4 regions of the Brevibacillus halotolerans genome follow, and region 4 is predicted to be linked to each of the others. Evidence: predicted binding sites of a transcription regulator. Region 4 holds the regulator's gene; each other region holds the start of a gene.
What was found. Region 4 encodes Rex, which represses fermentation and respiration genes when NADH is low (regulators of the CRP and FNR family bind a similar motif). Its sites were predicted from a motif close to TTGTGAAATATTTCACAA; they were not measured.
Positions count from the first base shown of each region.

Region 1: scfA (six-cysteine ranthipeptide SCIFF) is a predicted target of Rex. The motif match lies at 2,293-2,310, and genes of this name have one in related genera.
Region 2: O0550_RS17790 (cytochrome ubiquinol oxidase subunit I) is a predicted target of Rex. The motif match lies at 3,523-3,540, and genes of this name have one in related genera.
Region 3: O0550_RS05645 (hemerythrin domain-containing protein) is a predicted target of Rex. The motif match lies at 3,230-3,247, and genes of this name have one in related genera.

Region 1 covers NZ_JAPTNK010000006.1:138,493-144,388, reverse strand. The annotation lists gene O0550_RS10525 (hypothetical protein) at 1-402, opposite strand, end outside; gene O0550_RS10520 (CPBP family intramembrane glutamic endopeptidase) at 491-1,090, opposite strand; gene O0550_RS10515 (hypothetical protein) at 1,426-2,040, shown strand; gene scfA (six-cysteine ranthipeptide SCIFF) at 2,356-2,505, shown strand; gene scfB (thioether cross-link-forming SCIFF peptide maturase) at 2,583-3,989, shown strand; gene O0550_RS10500 (BglG family transcription antiterminator) at 4,587-5,896, opposite strand, start outside.
Region 2 covers NZ_JAPTNK010000015.1:78,673-84,568, reverse strand. The annotation lists gene O0550_RS17805 (multidrug effflux MFS transporter) at 1-346, shown strand, start outside; gene O0550_RS17800 (heavy-metal-associated domain-containing protein) at 454-696, shown strand; gene O0550_RS17795 (heavy metal translocating P-type ATPase) at 859-3,291, shown strand; gene O0550_RS17790 (cytochrome ubiquinol oxidase subunit I) at 3,633-5,042, shown strand; gene cydB (cytochrome d ubiquinol oxidase subunit II) at 5,029-5,896, shown strand, end outside.
Region 3 covers NZ_JAPTNK010000003.1:151,257-157,152, forward strand. The annotation lists gene O0550_RS05635 (NarK family nitrate/nitrite MFS transporter) at 1-1,265, opposite strand, end outside; gene O0550_RS05640 (TIGR04053 family radical SAM/SPASM domain-containing protein) at 1,526-2,632, opposite strand; gene O0550_RS05645 (hemerythrin domain-containing protein) at 2,661-3,179, opposite strand; gene O0550_RS05650 (radical SAM protein) at 3,315-4,490, shown strand; gene O0550_RS05655 (MDR family MFS transporter) at 4,535-5,896, opposite strand, start outside.
Region 4 covers NZ_JAPTNK010000011.1:142,797-148,692, reverse strand. The annotation lists gene O0550_RS15250 (AAA family ATPase) at 1-754, opposite strand, end outside; gene O0550_RS15245 (hypothetical protein) at 747-1,277, opposite strand; gene O0550_RS15240 (cell wall elongation regulator TseB-like domain-containing protein) at 1,477-1,959, opposite strand; gene O0550_RS15235 (hypothetical protein) at 1,978-2,688, opposite strand; gene O0550_RS15230 (hypothetical protein) at 2,822-3,001, shown strand; gene O0550_RS15225 (amidohydrolase) at 3,099-4,391, opposite strand; gene O0550_RS15220 (redox-sensing transcriptional repressor Rex) at 4,429-5,052, opposite strand; gene O0550_RS15215 (ComEC/Rec2 family competence protein) at 5,064-5,896, opposite strand, start outside.

The DNA of each region.
Region 1 (5,896 bases), on a different contig from region 4:
TTCCCATCCAGCATCATAGATGGAACAAAGCGGAACGGGAGTTACAAATTCCTTAGGAACCCTATCTGTTGCCAGCACGAAATCAATCAATACATTTTCATTCCTATTTTTAATTACGATCCAGTTATCGGGTTCTTCTATGGTTTTAATAGCAGCATACCCCTCCTTTTTTAACATGATTAGAGCCTCATTTAGCATTTGAAACCATGATATGATCCATTCTTGGAAAAAGTTGAATTCATGGATCGTCGCATCTTCAGAATAATATCCATACTCCTGCTCATTAAAAGAAAAGAGTATCAATCCTAAGAAATCATCACCGTAATCTTCTATAAGCTCTTCATGCGTAAGGGAGGAAATTTCTGATTCAGACAAAGCAAGTTGATAATTAATATGAAACATATTAACTCCTTCCTAATAACCAAAATCTTTTAATGTGTATCTATGTGGACCATAAGCAGTACTAAGGTAGAAGTATCAGTAAACTAAGTTATTTTTTAACCCTTATTAAATTGTATTTGAATAATAGCGTTATTCCTAAGTTCATTAGAAAATGCACAACAAATGGTACTAAAATATTATTGGTTTCAAAATATAACCAGCCAAAAGTAAAACTTGGTATGCTTATATTTAGTAGCATGATAGGCTTTTTGAAGTATTGAGTATGAAAACCTAAGAAAAATAAAGTAGTTGCTATAATTCCAATCCATTGGTTCTCTATAAAGATGAAAAGTAAATTTTGAATAATTCCTCTAAACAAAAGTTCTTCAAATAACGCTCCTAAAAGCATAAAGACAAAAATAGGTAACAGCGAATAATTTTGATAACTCTTGTTTGTATCGTCAATGTATTTTGAGGGAATGTAAAGCGTTAAGATTACACCAAACAAAAGTAGAGCAAACGAAGCACTACATATATGCATTATCATTCTGATTGGTTTTTCGAACGATAGGAAATTATGAATTGTGAGTACATCATAAACGATAAGAATAAAAATGATGGCCACGCAAATGAATGTAAAAGAAGAGAATACGAAAACAGCGTCTTTTGGGTTGAAATCCTTTTTTGTTTTCTTGGTTTTGTCTTTCATAGCTTACTTTCTTTTCTGTGACTTTAAAATAATGAAAATACCTTATATTCCTATTTTATCAGAAGGTATAATATCTATAAATAATGATGTAAAAAGCAACAATCTTTTAGAAAACAGCCTAAAGAAAAAGGCAAACAAAAAGTCAGAAGGAGGAACTAGATCAAAATTTCTTTCAGTATGTAGCTGTAGATACGAAAAGAATTGAAGCAATTTTCCTACGATTTTCTAAACAAACATCTGTTAACAAATATACGGTATACTAAAGACTTCTATTAGCAAATGGTATAACTCGATTTGTGATAAGGAAATTGATATTACGTAAGGGAGCATTAACAATGGGTAAAATGGATGAACAAATTTTAGTGGTAAAACGAACGGAACTATTTGATAATGAGCGGTTGGCTTTCCAAGGAATTGAAAAGGAACCTGACAGAATCACGAAGCTAATGAGTAATATTTCATCTCATTATTCTGTTATGAGACGCGGAGATGCTGAGGAAAATCAGGGCTTTAAGCAACCAATTCCATATGTAGTAATTCGCAAGGGCAATGAGCTGTTCATGTACAAACGTCTATCAGGCGGTGGAGAAGTACGCCTGCATGACAAGCTGTCATTAGGTACAGGAGGTCACATGAATGACGAAAATACCAGCAGCTTCGAGGAAGTTTTAGAGATTAACTTACTTAGAGAGCTAGAAGAAGAGCTGGACATACAAGCAACAGATCGAGAGTTTAACACGATTGGCTTTATCAATGATGACGTAGAAGAAGTAGGTAAAGTACATATTGGACTTCTTGTAACACTTGATTTAGATGAAGATGCGACTGTGAGTGTAAGAGAAATTGATCAGTTGGAAGGTAAGTGGACAACCATCGAGGAGTTGTTGCAGCCGGATATATATAGAAGATTAGAAAGCTGGTCAAAATTCGTAGTAGATGTATTGAAGTAGAACGCAGCGGGGGAGCTAACTCCCCCAGTTGTTAAAATGAACAGGTAACGTGGTATGACGGCAAGGGTTTTTACATTTTTTCTAAAGAAAAACAGCGAGCATTTTACGAAAAAAAGATGATATTCTTCCATGAATTGGTTTTTGAGGGTAGATGAGACATCTATATAAGCGAAATCAAGTGAAGTTTCACAGATAAGACATTAGCTATAATTGACGTCAACCAGAGGCGTTGTTAAAATTATCTAGGTAATATTGTGAAAAAAATCACGATATTGATTCTCATTGCTTCAAAATAGTGAAAAGGGGTTGTACATCATGAAAAGAATCGTAACATTGAGTACGCGTAAATTGCAGGATACCGCAAAGTTTGGTGGATGTGGCGCATGCCAGACATCCTGTCAGTCAGCTTGCAAAACTTCCTGTGGAATTGCTAATCAGCAATGTGAAAACAAATTGAACAGATAGGTAATGGAAATGTACCGCCCAACTGCTTTGCGGATGGGCGGCAATTTTTATGGGCAAAAGGAGCTTGATTATCAAGTATGATCCATCAATATAAACTAAACGGATACAACATTGTGCTTGACACCTACAGTGGATCGGTACATGTTGTCGATGACCTCGCTTATGAAATCATCGCACTTTACGAAAATACTTCTACAGAAATAATAGTGGCAATGATGCTGGAAAAGTATGCACATGATTGTGCTATTACTGAGTTGGACATCCGTGAAACCATAGCAGATGTCGAGGAGCTAAAAAAAGACGGGCAACTCTTTACTGAGGATGAATTTAAGGATCTCTCTATTGATCTGAGAAATCGTCAGACCTATGTAAAGGCTCTATGCTTCAATGTTGCGCATACCTGTAATCTGTCATGTGAATATTGCTTTGCTAGTCAGGGGAAATACCACGGAGACAGAGCAATCATGAGCTATGAGGTTGGGCAAAGAGCTATCGATTACCTATTGGAAAACTCGGGTCACCACCGAAATCTCGATATCGATTTCTTCGGCGGAGAACCGCTTATGGCTTGGAAGGTTGTCAAGCAGATAGTCGCTTACGCAAGAAGTAAAGAAAAAGAATACAAAAAGACTTTTCGGTTCACCTTTACTACGAATGGTATGTTACTTAACGATGAGGTTACCGATTTCTTAAATCAAGAAATGTATAATGTTGTATTAAGCCTTGATGGCAGAAAAGAGGTTCATGATCGACTTCGTAAAACAGTCACTGGAGAGGGAAGCTACGATTTTATTGTTCGGAAGTTCCAGGATTTTGTCAAGAAACGTGGAGACAAAGAATACTATGTACGTGGAACCTACACCCAGAACAATCTCGATTTTACCAATGACATTTTTCATATTGCAGACCTTGGATTTGATAAACTCTCGATGGAGCCTGTTATCTGTGATCCAAGCGAGCCCTATGCGCTAACCGAGAATGACCTCCAAGAGATTTATAACCAATATGAAATTCTCGCGAAGGAAATGCTTCAACGTAAGGAAAAGGGCAATGGGTTTACCTTCTACCATTATATGCTTGACCTCTCAGAAGGCCCTTGTATTCAGAAAAGAATCGCTGGCTGTGGTTCAGGAACCGAATACCTTGCTGTCACTCCATGGGGTGATCTTTTCCCTTGCCATCAATTTGTAGGGGATGAGAATTATTGTATGGGAAACATTTGGGATGGGATTACCAAACCAGAGTTGCAATACAAGTTTAAAGAAAGCAACTGCTATTCGAAGCCGGAATGTCAGGACTGCTGGGCAAAACTGTACTGTAGTGGTGGTTGTCCTGCTAATGCGCTTCATGTGACAGGCTCCCTCAATGGAACCTACGACTTCAGTTGTGATATTTTCCGGAAGAGAATTGAATGTTCCATGATGGTTAAGGTAGCCGAATCGATCAGCGCTATGGAGGAGCAAGTCGTGGACTGGGATCACTAATGTGTAATGTTTTAAAAATAAATACCCATATGTTGTCAGTAGAGAAGAGTTCCTTTAGTAATATGGGACTCTTTTTTATATACATCAATAGTAAGGTGGTAACTAAGGGATAAAATGTGAAGTGGTACAGGAAAAGGTGGGGAGGTTTCCTTATGCAAATGAGGAACAGTGTTCTAGATATAGGGATTGGAAGGATAAAAGCTACTTGCCATGTCACATTAGTTCTTGCAAGTTGCATTGTAGGTATTTATATCGTGTATAAGATATCTTTGGCTTGAATCAGTCTGCCGCCGCAACTAGTGAGTAATTCGAAGGGATTAATACTTGTGCTAGTAAAGTCATTCCGCTTATGGTTGAGGAGGAAAATTGGTATGCAATCTCTACTGCTTGCTCTTGTGTAATAATTTCAAATGATACCCCATAATGAGCCTCCTTTTATCACCTAGAACATTTCTTAGTTTAACAAGCTGAGTTTATCATAAGTGTTTATAAGAATGTAAAAAAGCAACTGCTCATAAAGTCAGTTGCTTCCATTATAAAGGTTTTTGCAGATATACCGTGATAGTCTTACAAAAGAAAATAGCAGCTTTTAAATAATTAGCTCTCATGTAAAAGCCTCGTCATCTTGTCCATAAAATCCTCATAGTCCTTGGCTTTAATTAGCTCATTGACATTTTTCCATTCCGATAGAATATTGATTACGCCTTCGAAAAAGGGGCTGAATAATTCGCGCTGATGTTTGTTGATTGAAATCATCACAATGGCTTGCACCTTCTCTTTTCCCCAATTTACCGGGCGGTCCAGAATCATAATGCAAATACCTGTCTTTTCAGCATCCATATGCATAGAATGTGGAACAGCTACATTGTTGTTAAAGGCAGTGGAGGACATTCGCTCTCTCTCTAATACAGACTTTCCGTAGTCTTGGGACACATAGCCTTTCTCATAAAGCAGATTCGACATGAATGCAATGTAGGCTTCATCACTGTCAAGATATACATTCTTCATAAATAAATCTTCATCAAAATATAAGTCAAGATATTGCTTTAGGCTGCGTATCTTTTTTTGCTTATTTAGTTTGTTTATTTGACTTTGAATATATTCATAATCTTCTTCTGTCAGGTAAGGGTGAACAAATACAGATGGGACTTGTTCCTTCTGTAAAGGCAGTGTGCTGATGATTAAGTCTATTTCCTCGAATAAAGCAACCTCACTGGAGTCAGATGAAACTTTAATAATCTCTAAAGAATCATGAAATTTCTTTTCTAGCTTTTGAATCAGTTGTACTTGCATATCATAGTAGTTAGGACAAATAACTGCACATAAAATCTTTTTTTCTAGGCTTACCTTTCGTTCAAAGTAAGACCCGATATGAAAAGCAATATAAGAAATCTCATCCTCCTTAATATGGATGTTTTCCATCAACTGAATTTGATTGGATATAAAGACAGCCAATTCATAAATGAGAGGATAGGAATGCTTTAATTTATGCGTTAAAGGATTTTTAGCCATTTGCTCATTTTTTGCCCGAAAAATTAAATTGCGTATATGGAGCGTGAAATTGACAAAAAATTCATCATCAAGGATTTCAATAAAATAACGTTCATGTACCTTCTCTAGCAATTTTTTAGAGAGGTTCACATAATGCTCATCAACATAATGATTTAAAGAGCTAGGCGTCAATGACTGATAATTAAGCAATGTCGTTTTACTTGATAAAAGCAAAATAAAATTATAGCGCTCCGATTCGTTAAAACGGATACTGTACTGTGCTTCCAGAAAATCAGCGATTTTATTGGCTGCTTTTGTTTCAAGATTGCTTTTTAATTTATGGAGATTAGTTGCTTGAATAACCGAGTTGTTATTTTTTATTCGGTCCACGGTAATAACAAGGTGGAGAAGGATAT
Region 2 (5,896 bases), on a different contig from region 4:
GGCATTGGGTGCCGGGAGCCTAACCGCTCTGGTGCTTATTGGTTTAGATTCATCCATCCTGTCATTGGTATTACTAGTTAGTTGTGTTTTTATACTTTTGATGGGGATTGGGATGGCTATACCGAATTGTTTAAGCTTAGCATTGGTACATTATCATGATACACAAGGTACAGCAGGTGCTATATTTGGACTAAGCTACTACTTTCTCGTTAGTTTTATTACGACAGGGATGAGCTATCTTCATAATGGGATGCTGTTGCCTATGCCAATGTATTTTCTTTTACTGGCTTTGGTCATGATAGTTGTCAGCTACAAGCTGATGATTCCACCGAATACGATGAAATAAAGAACAAAGAAGGGCCTACAATTATGTAGGTCTTTCTTTTTTACTATTTACATAGGGTAGGGGGGTATAGTATTATAAATTTAACAATGCTGATAAGGAGAGATATCATGATGACCAAAACAGTTTTGCATGTAGAAGGAATGTCTTGCAAGAGCTGTGCAGCAAAGATTGAGCTAGCATGCAAGGCATTAGGCGCTAAAAAAGTTCAGGTAGATCTTGTTCAAAAGCAGGTGGAAATTGAGCATGACACTAATAGCCTAGAAGCCATCCTTTTACAAGAACATGTGGAGAAATTGGGATATAAGGTAGTCGAAGACAGCGAAGGCAACGAAGGCAACGAAGGCAACTGAAAAAGAGCTGTCGCAGTACAATGACTTTTTGTTGTATGATAATAAGATTCACGAAAAGCAAATCTATTTAGTAGAAGGGTCCTTGACTTCACAGAAGGGGGCTTTTTTAAAACGATATAATATACCTATATAGGGTATTGTATAGGTAAGGGAGGTAGTAGCATGGCGGAGAACGTCGCAGCAAATAAGCAACAAAAAACCACAATGCAAATTACTGGAATGACTTGCGCCGCGTGTGCCCGACGGATCGAAAAGGGATTGCAGAAGACAGCAGGGGTTCAGGATGCCACAGTTAATCTTAGCTTAGAACGAGCCACGGTTACGTTTGACCCTAAAAAGGTAAGTGTGGTTGATCTGGAGCAACGAATAGAGTCCCTTGGATATGGTACGGTTAAGGAGAAAGCAGAGCTCCTTGTTACTGGAATGACATGTGCTGCATGTGCGACTCGAATCGAAAAGGGCCTTAAAAAGCTTCCAGGGGTCTTGGATGCAAGTGTGAATCTAGCGATGGAACGAGCAACGGTGGTGTATCAGCCTTCCGAGACAACTACGGTTGATTTCATAAAAAAGGTAGAGAATCTAGGATATGGGGCAAGTCTGAAGCAGGAGGAGCAAGCAGACGAGACTGATCATCGAAAAAGAGAGATCGCTAAGCAAAAGCGTAAACTGATCTTCTCTGCAATCCTATCTCTTCCTTTACTATGGACGATGGTGAAGCATTTTTCGTTTACCTCATTTATTTGGGCGCCTGAGATTTTGATGAACCCATGGATTCAATTACTATTGGCCACTCCCGTACAGTTCATGATTGGGTGGCAATTTTACCAAGGAGCGTATAAGGCACTTCGCAATGGCTCAGCAAACATGGATGTATTAGTAGCGTTAGGAACATCAGCAGCTTATTTTTACAGTCTTTATGAAACGATTAGAAGTATGCAGGCCATGCATCATGATATCCATCTTTATTATGAAACTAGTGCTGTACTCATTACCTTAATTTTATTAGGAAAACTTTTTGAAGCATTAGCAAAGGGACGCACATCAGAAGCCATCAAAACCTTAATGGGACTTCAGGCAAAGACGGCTACGGTTATACGCAATGGCGAAGAACTGGTCATTGCTGTGGAGGAAGTGCAGGTTAATGATCTGTTTCTCGTGAAGCCAGGAGAAAAAATACCGGTAGATGGAGAGATTGTTGAGGGAAAATCCTCGGTGGATGAATCAATGCTAACGGGAGAAAGCATCCCTGTGGAAAAAGAATCAGGCGATCAAGTGATAGGAGCTACGATTAATAAAAACGGTGTTTTACAAGTAAAGGCTACAAAGGTCGGCAAGGAAACAGCATTGGCCCAAATCATTAAAGTAGTGGAAGAAGCACAGGGATCTAAAGCGCCGATTCAACGTGTAGCCGACAAGATTTCAGGTATTTTTGTTCCGATTGTAGTATCGCTTGCCGTTTTGGCTTTTCTGATTTGGTACTTCTTCATTACACCAGGCGATTTTACTAGCGCACTAGAAATTCTAATAGCTGTTCTAGTCATTGCTTGCCCGTGTGCACTTGGTTTAGCAACCCCAACCTCAATCATGGCAGGCTCTGGTCGGGCAGCAGAAGCGGGTGTTCTATTTAAGGGTGGAGAACATTTGGAAGCGACACATCGAATTGATACAGTCCTACTTGATAAAACAGGGACGATTACAAAGGGTAAGCCTGAATTGACAGATGTGCTGACGGCAGATCACTGGGAAAAACAACAATTTCTTCAGTATATCGCTAGTGCTGAGAAAAATTCCGAGCATCCTTTAGCAGAGGCCATTGTGGCGGGCGTCATTGAGCAGGGGATTGGTTTGCAAAGCCCTAGCGAATTCGAAGCCATTCCAGGGTACGGTGTGCGAGCCATTATTGGGGGGAAAGAAGTATTAGTTGGAACACGCAAGCTCATGGGGAAATTTGCGGTACAGATCGATCTAGCATTGCCTATTATGGAAAAATGGGAGCAGGAAGGTAAAACAGCGATGCTGGCTGCTATTGATCAGCGATATGCCGGAGTGATCGCAGTAGCGGATACCGTCAAACAAACCTCCCGAGAAGCAATTGCTCGCTTAAAAGAAATGGGCTTAAGCGTCTATATGGTCACAGGCGATAATGAACGAACAGCAAAAGCGATCGCGGCACAGGTTGGCGTCGAGCATGTGATCGCAGAAGTGTTGCCAGAGGGAAAAGCAGCCGAAGTAACTAAGTTACAACAAGCAGGTAAAAAAGTAGCGATGGTTGGAGATGGAATTAACGATGCTCCAGCATTAGCCACAGCAGATATAGGTATCGCCATGGGAACGGGTACAGATATAGCGATGGAAGCAGCAGATATTACGTTGATGCGGGGCGATCTAAATAGCATTGCGGATGCCTTTACGATGAGCAAGAAAACGATGAGGAACATCAAACAAAACTTATTTTGGGCGCTGGCCTACAATTGTTTAGGGATTCCCATTGCGGCTGCTGGGTTATTAGCTCCATGGTTGGCAGGTGCAGCGATGGCATTAAGCTCCGTATCGGTTGTGTTAAATGCTCTGCGATTGCAACGGGTAAAGCTTTAAAAAGAGAATAATTAATTGTAAAACGAAAATAAAAAAAGATGACTACATAAAACAGTGGTCATCTTTTTTGTTGATCAAAAAAATAACATTTTTTCAAAAAACTTACCCGTATAAGTTGGTAGATTTAATATCGCTGTTATATAGGTAATTTTCTGAATACTCTTTTGTTAAAATGTTACTTTTTGTCGGATAGATGAATCTTTTCAAATTAGATTGAAACTAGTGAACTAAATGTGATAAATATCACACATGGGGTATGGAACAATCTGAGAAAATAACGCAAGGATAGATAAAATACCTTTTAGTTAAAAAACTATCAAGAGAGAGGGATGAGGAAATCAATGGATTTGGATCTGGTAATGCTTTCACGTACTCAGTTTGCTTCCACAACGATTTTCCACTTCATCTTCGTCCCATTGACGATTGGATTATCTTTTCTAATCGCAATAATGGAAACGATGTATGTGGTCAAAGGGGAAGAAAAATATAAGCACATGGCAAAGTTCTGGGGCAAGCTGTTCCTGATTAACTTTGGTGTGGGTGTCGTAACAGGGATTCTACAGGAGTTCCAATTTGGTATGAACTGGTCTAATTATTCAAGATTTGTCGGTGACGTTTTCGGTGCGCCCCTTGCAATTGAGGCATTATTAGCTTTCTTTTTGGAATCTACATTTATCGGTTTATGGATTTTTGGTTGGGAGCGTTTGTCGAAAAAGGTTCACTGTCTCTGTATTTGGCTGGTGGCTTTCGGTACGACAATGTCTGCTTTCTGGATACTGTTAGCCAACTCTTTTATGCAACGACCTGTAGGCTTTGAGATCAACAATGGTCGAGCGGAGATGAATGACTTTTTTGCGCTCGTTACGAATGGTCAGTTAATGGTAGAGTTCCCGCATACGATTTTTTCCGCGTTTGCGACAGGAGCTTTCCTAGTAGCTGGTGTTAGTGCTTATAAATTATTGCGTAAACAAGAGGTATCATTCTTTAAATCATCTTTTCAGTTATCGATTGTGGTTGCACTTCTATCTTCTCTCCTTGTAGCTGTATTTGGTCACCAGCAAGCTCAATATCTGGTGGGAACACAGCCTATGAAAATGGCTGCAAGTGAAGCCTTGTGGGAAAGAAGTCCGGACCCAGCTCCTTGGACAGTATTTGCTACGATTGATCCAGAAAACAAGAAAAATGGAATAGAGGTTTCAATTCCATACCTGTTAAGCTATCTATCCTATAGTAAATTCTCAGGTGACCTTCCTGGAATGAATGAGTTACAAGCTGAATACGAACAAAAATATGGTCCTGGCGATTATATTCCACCTGTTCGCACGACATTCTGGAGCTTCCGCATCATGGTAGCAGGTGGTAGTTTAATGATTCTCCTTGCAATGATTGGATTCTATCTATCATGGCGCAAAAAGCTAGAGCAGCCAAATAAATGGTTTATGCATGCAATGGTATATAGTATTTCTTTACCATTTATCGCAAATACAGCAGGGTGGGTTATGACTGAATTTGGTCGTCAGCCATGGACTGTTTTTGGGTTGATGAAAACTGAAGATAGTATTTCACCTAGCGTATCTGCTGGCGAAGTGTTATTCTCCCTGATTGCTTTTAGTACGATTTATTTGGTGCTGTTCATCGTGCTCCTTTATTTGTTTACTCGTGTTATCAAGAAGGGTCCTTATGCTCTAGTGAAGGCAGAAGCAAGCACAAATGACCCGTTTAATAAGGAGGAAACTCATGCTTTCTCTTAATGAACTCTGGTTTGTTTTAATCGCCGTTTTATTTATTGGCTTCTTCTTTTTAGAGGGCTTTGATTTTGGAATTGGAATGTCTACTACTTTCCTAGCCAAATCAGACATAGAGCGCCGTGTTTTAATCAATTCAATTGGCCCGTTCTGGGATGCGAATGAAGTATGGCTCTTGACCGCAGGGGGAGCGATGTTTGCTGCATTCCCTAACTGGTATGCAACTCTGTTTAGTGGCTTTTATTTACCGTTAGTATTTCTTCTATTAGCGTTAATCGGTCGCGGTGTTGCTTTTGAATACCGTGGCAAAGTAGATAATCCTGTATGGAGAAAAGTTTGGGATGTTGCGATTTTTATCGGTAGCTTTTTACCGCCATTCCTACTGGGTGTAGTATTTGCTTGTCTATTAAAGGGCTTACCAATTGATGCAAACATGGAAATGAACGCTGGATTGTTTGACATGGTTAATCTGTATAGCGTGATGGGCGGAGTAACCGTTGTTGTTCTTTGCCAGGTACACGGTCTTTTGTTTGCAACACTACGGACAACAGGTGATCTGCGCTTACGTGCTCGCAAGCAGGCAAAAATGCTGTTGGTTCCACTAGCACTTCTGTTGGTTATCTTTGGAAGTATGACCTACTTCATGACGGATATTTTTGCCGTTCGGGGTGGAATACTAAGCGTGATAGCCGTATTAGGTGCCATTGCTTATGTGCTAGCTGGTTACTTTATTTCGAAAGAACGCGATGGCTGGGCATTCGGTATGACTGGTACAGTAATTGCTCTTTCCATTAGTTCCGTATTTATTGGATTGTTCCCGCGTGTAATGATTAGCTCTATTGACAGTATGTTCAACCTAA
Region 3 (5,896 bases), on a different contig from region 4:
GCATAGAAGTACCACAGCAAGATCAAAGCTACTGCATAAAACACCAAGAACCCATATAAAGCGATATCTGGAGCACCCGTAGCCTTAATCGACATACTAAATGATTTTGGAATAAAGAATTGCCCGTAAGCCGCAATAGCCGATGTAAAGCCGATGACTGGCGCCGCTTCCTTTGGAGGAAAGATCGTAGGCATCATACGTGTAACGGAGCCATTGCATATCCCCGTCGTAAAGAAAATCACGATGAAACAGGCGAAAAATGCCCAGAATTCCTTAGCATTCATGAAGTAGATAACACCAGCCGTAGCAGCGATCAGCAGAATCACATTGTAGAGAGTTACCCTTGCCCCACCAAGCTTATCTGCCAGCATACCACCAATCGGCCGAACTAATGCTCCTAATAAAGGACCAATAAAGGCATATTGCAACGGATTCACATCAGGAAATTGGTGCTGTGTTAGCAATGGAAATGCTGTTGCAAAGCCGATAAAGGACCCGAAGCTCATCGTGTAGAGAAACGAACAAATCCACATATGCTTGCGTTTAAAAATAACCAATTGATCTGTAATCGATTGCTTCATCGGAAGATTATTCATTCCAAACATAGCTGCAATTGTAGTCAGTAAAATCGGGATTACCCAAATAAATCCAGCATTTTGCAGCCATAGTTGCGTTGTATCGCTCGTTTGTGGTCCACCAGCGATATTTCCAAATACGCTAATTCCAACTACGATTGGTACTAGAAATTGTGCTACGCTTACACCAAGATTCCCAAGTCCCGCGTTTAACCCCAAGGCAGAGCCCTTCTTCGCTTGTGGAAAAAAGAAACTAATATTTGCCATGGAAGAAGCGAAATTACCACCACCAAAGCCGCACAAAATGGCGAGCAATGCCATTGTCTCATAGGAGGTAGACGGATCTTGTACAGCAAATCCAATCCAAATGGCTGGAATTAACAAAGTCGCTGTACTGAATACGGTCCAATTACGCCCCCCAAAGATCGGAACAACAAAGGCATATAAAATACGCAGTGTAGCACCTGAGAGACCTGGAAGAGCAGCTAAGCTAAATAGTTCATCTGCTGTAAATTGAAACCCGACTTTATTCAGATTCACAGCAACAACCGACCAAATGGACCAAATACTAAAAGCAAGTAAAAGAGCTGGAATAGATATCCAAAGGTTACGGTTGGCCACTTTTTTGCCTGTAGATTCCCAAAATTCTGGATTCTCAGGCTCCCATTTCATTACTCCTTTTGTTGACATAGGTTACCTCCTCTAATAAGTTCAAACGCTCAACCTATTTTTTTAAACGAAATTGAACTTTTTTATATATACAACCTTTTTTACATCACAAATCATACCCAACTCTTATATAGTGCTTTGTGATTTTAATCACATGGTTTTGCTTTTTCACATTTTGTACAAAAATATATTAATATATATAAAATTAAAAATGACATACAAAAAAAGCAAGCCATGTCAACCTAACATTTCTTGCTTCTTTTCCAATGTTCTATTTATGGTCATTTTGTTGTATTAAAAGTGGCCCAATGATCTTGTCCATAGCCTTCTTCCCATTTTGGCGGGATATACATGCATGAAGGATCGCTTGCCAAATAATCCTTTGTCATGGCATAAGCACGGGCGCGTGATCCGCCACATACCTGATTGAAGTTACAGACGCCACATTTACCCGAATAGCCATCCGGGTAGCGTAACGATTGAAAGACTGCGTGATTACGATATAAATCAGCCAAAGGTGTTTGGCGTACATTTCCGCAATTAATTGGTAAAAATCCGCTTGGCTGAACATCCCCTACATGAGAAATAAACACAAAGCCTTTGCCGTCCGTAACGCCTCCAGCTGAACGTCCTAAATGATCCATTCTTTTCACTTTCTCAGGTTGGGTATTCAGGCCCTTTTGTGTTGCAAAGTATAGTGCTCTCCGATAGGCAGGGGCCGCTGTTGTTTTGATGCTGTAGCTAGCAGTCTGACTCTTCTCGATCAGCCAGCGATAAATGCGCTCCTGCTCCATTGGGGATACCGCATCACTTGCCTGCCCTCTTCCTGTAGGAATTAAAAAGAAAACACTCCATAGAACTGCGCCCCATTCTTCCACCATCTGGGACATTTCTTCTAGTAAATGCGCATTATAAACAGAAATCGTTGTATTTAATTGAACAGGTAACCCATGTTTTTTCAATATAGCCAACGATTTTACGGTAATATCATACGAGCCTGGTGTTCCGCGGAAATAATCATGCACCTCTGCGGTAGGACCATCTAGGCTAAAAGCCCAGCGTGATAGCCCAGCCTCTTTTGCTTTTACGATCGCTTTTTCTGTTACACGCGGCGTAGCGCTAGGTGACATAGAGACACGTAATCCAATTTTTACTGCATAATCGATTAATTCATATAAATCTTCCCGCATTAATGGATCGCCGCCAGTAAAAACAAGAAGAGGATTACCCATTTCTTTGATCTGATCTAACAATTCCTTCCCTTCATCTGTACTCAGCTCGTCGGGATGACGATTGGGCTGCGCTACGGCTCGACAATGCAAACAACGCAATGCACACGCACGCGTCACTTCCCAAATCACGATAAAAGGATTCTGGTCGTAATTCATCTAGTTCACTCCATTGGCATGATGGTATCTATTTATAATGTTTGGAGATTGTCTGATACAGACTATCCTTTTCAGCTAATGTCAGCAGTTTATTGGCCATCGGGTACAATACCCGATCCTCCTTGATCGTATGCTCTTCAAATAGCTCATCAAATTGCTTCAGTAAACAAACCATCGTCGAGGTTTTTTGTTCCAGCTGCACACACTGATTCAATTCGGTCCCAATTCGATCTGAGATCTCTAATAATCGGTCATGTTCTGATTTAATGAGCAGTAATGGCTCCTCTAATGTTGCCAGTCGACTCGTCAACGTAAAAAATAAAATATCGTCCTCCACCATAATGTGCCGACGGAAATCTGTTTGAAGGAATTGAAGGAAACGATGTAAATCTTCATGCAATGCTTCGTTCCATTTTGTGCCATAACGAATCAGAGACAGAATGTGCTTTAGTTTTCCATCCAGCTCGCTGTGGTCATTGTATAAATAGGAAAGCAAAATGTGTTCATGTTTCTTTTTCATAGCGAAATCGCTCTCGTATTCCAGCATACCAATCCCTCCTTGCTCTTTTTGATTGTAACCAAGTTGGCTATTCCAAGAAGTGATATTCCTCACAAAATCTTTTCCAGCTATTTGCTAGAATTAGGCCGTGAAAGTTTGTACAAAGGCTTAGGGGAGGATATAATGATTGGACTTTCCAGTTTACTAGAAACAACTACGACCTTCGGAGATAAATTGCGATATTCAGAGGCTTCTCGAAATCAAAAAACAGGAACCCATCATGGGCATGGACCCGTTGTTGCTTGGAATATTACAAAAACTTGCAATCTTCATTGCTTACATTGCTACTCCAGCTCCGAAAATAAGAAATATGAAGGAGAGCTAAGCACAGAGGAAGCCCACGATGTAATTAATCAGCTAGCGGATATGAAGGTACCCGTTATCCTGTTTTCGGGCGGTGAACCTCTCATTCGACCAGATATTTTTGAGCTAGCCGAGCATGCTATTTCTCGGGGTATTCGCATTACATTCTCAACCAATGGCACGCTTATTGATGAAAAAAAGGCCAAGCGCTTAAAGGACTTAGGGATTAGCTATGTTGGCATAAGCTTGGATGGGATGCAAAAGACGCATGATTTTTTCCGTCAAAAAGAAGGTGCCTTTGATTTAGCCATTCGTGGAATTCGAAACTGTATGGCAGTGGGTCAAAAGGTTGGCCTTCGTTTTACAATGAACAAACACAACATTGAAGCGTTGCCAGATATTTTTGACCTGATTGAAAGAGAGAATATTCCGCGTGTCTGTTTCTATCATCTCGTCTATGCAGGCCGTGGAGGAGTCGAGGATGATATTACTCATCAGCAAACACGTGAGGCTTTAGACTTTATCATTGAAAAAATTCATTATTTCCAAAAATCAGGACAACCTCGCGAAATTTTAACAGTTGACAACCATGCAGATGCAATCTATCTCTACCTAAAAGTAATGGAAACCGATCCTGAGCTAGCAGGACGCATATGGGAAAAGCTGCAACGCAATGGTGGCAATCGTTCTGGTATCGCTTTCTGCAATATTGATCATCGCGGAATTGTGCATCCTGATCAATTTAGTCAAAACATCGCACTTGGAAATCTGCGGGAACAGTCCTTCGCAGAGATATGGCAGGGCGATCATCCTATTCTTCTTGGGTTGCGTGATCGGAAAAGCAAGATTCATGGGCGCTGTGCGACCTGTCAATACTTCTCCGTCTGTAACGGAAACTTCCGGCCTCGCGCACAGGGATTCTATGGAGATTTCTGGGCATCCGATCCACAATGTTATTTAACAGAGGATGAAATTCACTTGGCCACATCAGTATAACGAAAGAAAAAGAGCTTTGCCGTATGCAAAGCTCTTTTCTTTTGCTACTCCTGCTCATTCAATCTCTTTTTACTCCCCCATGAAGCTTTTTTGGTAGCTACCTGCCGGGTATCACCTTCACTACGCAACGGTATTTCTCGTAGAAAAAACGTAAGAAGTAAAGCAAATACAAGCAACCAGGTGGAAGTAAGAAAAACTCCTGCTAATGCATACTGCAAGGCATCTCGTAAATTGGCAATTACATGATTAAACAGCTCGTGTAGCACTGGTGGAAGGCTTTTTTCTATTTGATCCAGCCGCTGTAGGTCCAGTAAAATTTGTGGGTTATGCAATGCGCTGATTTTCTGGACAAGTTCTGGCGGAATGTTAGGCAGATGACTAATACCTAATTGTGCCGTCGACTCACTCATTTTTGAGCCAATACGTACGGAAAGAATGGTTCCCATAATAGCTACGCCAATTGTCCCGCCTAAGGAACGAAATAACTGTGATGAAGCTGTAGCAACTCCTAAATCCTTACTCTTCACTGCATTTTGGACAGTGATCGTAAATACTGGCATAGCTACTCCCAGCCCTAATCCAAATACAATGAGATTGAACACAATCGAGCTACCCGTAGTTCCTTGATCCATTCGGGCTAGTAAATACATCCCTACAAGCATGAGCACTAAGCCACCCAAGGCAAATTTCTTATAAGTACCTGTCTTCGTCATCAATTGACCGCATACTGCACTCCCTACAACCAAGCTAAGCGTCATTGGCATTGTTAGATAGCTAGAATGAGTAGCCGAATATCCAAGTACCCCCTGAATAAAAAATGGCATGTACATAATTGATGCATACATCCCTGCTCCAACAATAAAGCCAATTACATTTGAGATCGTGAAAATATCATTACGAAATAAATGTAATGGAATCACAGGATTTCTCGCTTGCTTTTCGACATAAATAAATAAAAGGAATGAAACCAGAGTAAAGGCAAACAAACCGAAAATCGTCAGGGACGTCCATTCATATTTTGTGCCCGCCCATGAAAATGCTAGTAGAAAAGGTACCATCGTTGTCGTAATAAGTAGCGAACCCCAGTAATCGACGGTTTGCTTCTCTCGATGAACTGCACGTGGAAACAGCCAATAAATCATTCCAATTGCAATGATTCCAAACGGTAAGAACACCCAAAACACCCAGTGCCAATCTGCATTATCAACAATATATCCACCTAGCACAGGTCCAAAAACACTAGCTAATCCAAACACCGATGACATTAAGCCCTGCCATCTCCCTCGCTCCCTTGGAGCAAATAGGTCAGCTATGGAGGTAAAAGCCGTGGACATGATTACCCCTGCGCCAGCACCCTGAATACCTCGATACAAAATCAGTTCAAAAATAGTGCGAGATGTTCCACA
Region 4 (5,896 bases):
TTTGTTCGCGGGCTGGTTTATCTGGCAAATCGACCTGAATGTGGCGATCAAAACGTCCTGGACGCAATAATGCTGCATCAAGCATATCTTTTCGGTTCGTTGCCGCCATAATGAGTATGCGCGGTTTTTCACTTGTTGTCATACCATCCATTTCGGTTAACAGTTGGTTTAAGGTTTGGTCATATTCTCTTTGCTGCTGACCATCGCGTTTTCCACCAATAACGTCAATTTCGTCAATAAAAATAATCCCGCTATCTTGATTGTTTTTCTCTGCTAACGAACGAACTTCCTTAAACAATTCACGAATACGCTGAGCTCCCACCCCTACGTACATCTCTACAAATTGTGAGCCCGATGCTGCAACAAATGCAGAGTTCGTATAATTGGCGGCGGCCTTTGCCATCAACGTTTTACCTGTTCCAGGAGGCCCCGTTAACAGTACACCCTTTAAGGGACGAATTCCGTATTGAGCGATCGCATCTTTATGCAATAAGAAATCTAGGGCTTCCTTGATTTCTTTTTTTGCACGTTGCTGTCCTCCGATATCGGCAAAGGTAATATTGGATTTCTTCACAACCTGACTGCCACTTTTGCTTTTACCGGAACCAATCTGCATGCCACCTTGTTTGGAAAACAACAAGTATGTACCTGCTAAAATTGCCCCAAACAGCAAAAATGGTCCAATATTAATGCCCAAAAACAGCAAGAAAACAATAACCGCTGGTACTACACCAAATAATATTTCTTTACCCAAGGTTTACCACCTCGCTTGTTGACTGTTTACGAGGAATAATTTGGTAGTATTCATCAGTTCCTCGTTTCAAAAAAATATAAACATTTGCATCGTCAATGCGTCCATATGCTTCATCAAGCTTATAACGATCTTTCATTTGAGCTAAAATGGCAGGAATTTGACTATAAGCCTTGCCTTCGATGGCCTCTGTTAGTCCAAATAGCCCCTCATTCCAGACCGGCTTGAGTGAATCAGCTTGATTGGTAAGCATTATATCAAAAGCCTTCCCGCGTGCATAGGCTTGAAGTGTTTTTAACAGCTCCGGGTATTCTTCTACAAATTTATCTGGATTTGTGACTTGTAGCTTCATATCAACACGCTCTTTATTCATCTTAAAATCGACCAAGGTAGCCGACGTTAGTTGTTGTGCCTTTTCTCGTAATGGACTTTCTATCTGCATCTTTTGGTATAAAAACCAGCCACCAAAGAGGAGCGTAAGTGCGGCAAGCAGTGACAGTAACATAGGTACTTTACGTAATTTCACCAATAACTCCCCTTTCTTTGCTCATAAAAACTTTTATTTGTTCCGTTCAGAACGGCTTTATTATCAGTTACGAAACCAAGTATAGCATTTTTATGGTACCTTTTTGCTATGTATTTGCTGGAACTACGACCAATTCCATTTCAAGAAGAGAAAAACGGTGATAAAGTAAGAAAACCCTTTCCAGAAGGAACGGGTCGTCTTATGATTTTGGAATATTTAACGTATATGCCCGTATTTTTTGACCAGTCAAAAAATCATAATATACGTAGTTGTAACGATTTTGCTTGTCCACTAAAGTGACTTCCCATAGCTTCTTATCACCCTCTAAGCCAGGTACAATGCGTTCGATCTGGGCTCCTGGATAAGAGGCTTCCGCTACTTGTTTAACTTTTGTGCGAGGAAAAGCTTTTTCCAGCAAGTCAAATGTGACGTGTTCTTTGCTAAACCAAGCCACCACTGGGGTTCCTACCTTGTTTTTGCCTGTAACTACAATATAGGCTTCCCGTCCTCGATATTCTTCTATCGTATCGATCTCAGCAATGTTTGTTTTTTCTGCTACTAATGCTCTGGCCTCTGCTTCTAACGTGTGACGCTCAGACAATAAGCTGGAAAGTAGCTGATACAGGGATGCGCCTAGCACAACAAGCGCACATGCTGAAATGATCAAGATGCGTTTCCACACAATGATTCTCCTACTTCCCTAAAAATTAAAAATCAGTTGATCTGATCTATCGCCCTTCTGGTTCTTCAACTGAAGCAAGACGACCATACGCTTCAACTGTTTTCTTTCATCATCATACCACAATTGATAGTTAATTGTAGTTGATTGCTGTAATTGTACAAGTTCATTTTCTACAGGAAAAGAAGGTCCCAACCATTCTCGTAAAAGGTCTTTGACTTTTTCTGGCTGTAGGCTAACGCTATACCCTCGCAAACCTGCTTCATCTCTTGAAACGAGTGCGACAGGCTGTAGCTGTGAGATTTGATCCTTCAAAATTGAGGCATGCTCAGATGGTGTAAACAAGGCATAGGGCAGTACGTTCAAATCCCGTAGTTCATTATCTATGACGAGCGAAGCACCTCGATTGTTACGTTCAATTTTCACTTTTTTCCCCTGTAATGCTCCTGTTAGTTGAAAGTGATTGCCTCGATAGCTCCCTGTAAAAGGTTGATTCTGTATCTTGACTCCAAATGGAGTTGCTTTCTCTACAAAAAGCTGATCAATCAATTGTTTTAGATTGGTGTTATTTTGATTTTGATCGGCATTCCATCTACTTTTGTCATGTAGCTCCTTCGTCCTGTCTTGTGCTACAGATAGCTTGTCTGTTGCTTGTCCCAATAATATACCCAAACCAAATAAGCAAGCTAATATTGGCACCAACAGCCAAAGATACCGTTGCTTCACGTACATGGGTAACCCCTCCCTTGCGTATCTCCTAACAATTATGAGATACAAGAAGGTTTTAGAACCACGTGGAAAACTTACTAATTATAGAGTCATGAGAAGGAGCCATACTATCAGTACACCACAAGGAGGTGAGCGTGTGAATCAAACCGACAGGAGCCTTGTCCTACCAAAACAGGGTTGGGAACAACACGATTTGTACGAATCCTGGGTAGGTCTGTCCTCACCGCTGCGTACCTTGCCACCTACCGCTACGCTCTCTGTTCGTCACTCCTCACTTACAGATTTATGGCAAACAGAGATGCAACGGACGGATTAAATTTTTTCTCTGCCTACACACCTACACTACACTGTCTCCTGCCGTATCAACCACTTGGCAGGAGCCTTTGTCATATGGAGAGGCGACTTTTATGAGCTTATTGCTTTAATAGCGCAAACACACGATTCACTTCAGCGATTGCTTTTTGTTCATCCATTGTGATTAACTCTTTATCTTTCATTAAGAAATGACCATCAACAATTGTATCTGTTACATCATAGCCATTTGCTGCATAAACAACATGGGAAATCGGATCATTTGCCGGTTGGAAATGTGCTTGAGCCGCATTTAGCATAATCATATCTGCTTTTTTCCCTACTTCTAAGGAGCCTAAGCTGTCTTTTTGGAACACAGCATCTGCCGCATAACGTGTAGCCATACGAAGCGCTTCTTCTGCCGGAACCACTTCTGGATCATAGGAAACACCCTTATGCAGGATAGCCGCTAATTTTAGCTCTTCAAATAGATTTAAGTTGTTGTTACTTGCTGAGCTGTCAGTTGCCAAGCTTACACAAACACCTTTCGCAAGCATCTCAGGCACTCTTGCTACACCACTTGCCAATTTTAAGTTACTAATTGGATTATGAGCTACTTTAACATTATATTTAGCCAATGTATCAATTTCTTCATCCGTTAAATGCACTGCATGGGCAACTAGTGTAGGGTGATTAAATACACCTAGATTTTCTAAGTGAGCAACAGGGCGTACACCGTAATCCTGAACGTTTTGTTCTACTTCTGCTTTTGATTCAGACATATGGATATGTAATGGTACGTTTAACTCGATAGCCTTCTCAAGGATTTGCTGGATGTACTCAGGAGAGCACGTATAAGGTGCATGCGGCGACATCATGGTATGGATACGACCGTTGGCTGCTCCGTTCCAACGTGATGCGAAAGATGCAGCTTCTTGTAATTTCTGCTGGCGTTCTTCTTCTGAGCAGAAACCAATTACCCCACGGCATAATACACCGCGCATCCCGGATGCTTCCACTTCCTGTGCTACTGTATCCATATGATCATACATATCTACAAAGGTAGTTGTACCGGTACGAATCATCTCGATAATGGAAATAGCTGTACCCCATTTCACATGCTCCGCTGTAAATTGACCTTCCATTGGCCACATTTTATCTTCCAGCCACTGTTTTAAAGGTAGGTCATCCGCAAATCCGCGCAGTAGAGACATGCCTACGTGACCATGTGTATTAATAAATCCTGGCATTAGATATTTATTCGTTCCATCAATGATCTCGTCATATGCTGATAAATCTTCTGGCGTTTTACCTACATATGTAATTTTTCCCCCATCAAAGCCAACTGCTCCATTATAAATAACCTCATTTTGTTCATTAACAGTAATTACGGTTGCGTTGGTAATGATTTTCATCAACGTAGACACTCTCCCTTTATCTGTTAGTCATTACTTAGTTTAAATAATACGCTAAGCTTTGCAAGCTGGAAGTCAAATCGTTATGATCAATTTTTACTTCTTTTTCGGTGCGAATGGTTGTTGGGGCAAAATTGAGGATCGCTTCTATTCCAGCTTCGATCAATTTATTTGCCACTTCCTGTGCGGCGGAGGCTGGCGTTGTAATTATCGCCATCCGAATTTGTTTTTCCTTGATGATATCTTCCATTTTATCAATCGGTTCAATGACCAATCCCCCTAAATCCTTACCTATTTTTTGCGGGTCGGCATCAAAAATGGAAACAATTTTCATGTTATCTTTTAAATACACATTGTAATTGGAAATCGCTTGACCTAGATTACCGGCCCCCACCAACGCTACATGGATCACTTGGTCCAATTTCAAGATATGACGAATCTTTTCAATCAAGTAATCTACGTCATAGCCAATGCCTTTTTTGCCAAAGTCACCAAATGCAGACAGGTCCTTTCGAATTTGGGCTGGATTAATATCCATTGTTTTGCCCATCTGTTGGGAAGACACCGTTTTTACCTGTAGTTCCTGTAGATTTGTTAAATATCGCAAATAGATCGGCAGACGGCGAACGACCGCTTCAGAAATTTTTGGTACTTTCCCCATAAATTGCACTCCTAACTTCGTTGTCTATCACGTGTAGAGGTCTTGACTGCCTTTAAAACCTTATAATCTTGTCCGTTAGAGAGAATGGTAATTGACCCATCCCGGCTAGTCACATACGTATCTGCCCATGATTCCTCCAAACGCTCCACCACCTCACGCATGGAGTCTTTCCATTGCTCACGCACAATACCGGTCTGCACAACAGCAATCTGGGGATCAACCTTAGTTAAGAAGGATTGAATAGAAGCCTGATTGCTGCCTTGTGCCGCAACCTTTAAGATTTCAGCCGGCAGTAAAGAAGGGTATTTCGCAAACAAACGCTCCTCTGCTTTTTCATTGATGGCACTGGTGAACAAAAACTGGAGCTCTCCTTGGGTCAGACTAAACACAAGCGAATTATCCTGTGGTGATAAAAACAGGTTCTCGCTGGGATGTAAAAATGTGATCACCACATCTTTCCCATCCAGTAATTGATCCTTTTCCTTTACATACACAACTTGCTTTTCCCTAGATATATGGATATTACTGTGAATTACGAAGGCTGTCAATTTTGGCATGTAAATCTTATCAAATTGAATTTTCTCCGCAAGCTTATCATAGCCGCCAATATGAGTAGGTAAATCGTTTGTCAATAACAGGTAATCGACTTTTGTAACATGGCGCTCAAGTAGCAAGGAAACCAATTTTTCCGTATCTTTTTCGCTCCCTGTATCAATTAGCATCGTTTTACCAGAAGGGAAGCGAATGAGCGTACATTCTCCTTCTGGTAAAGAGAAAAAAGTAGTGGTAAGCCCAACAAAATCTTCCTCCTGTTCAACAGCATCGGGGTCCTCAATATGCTGTT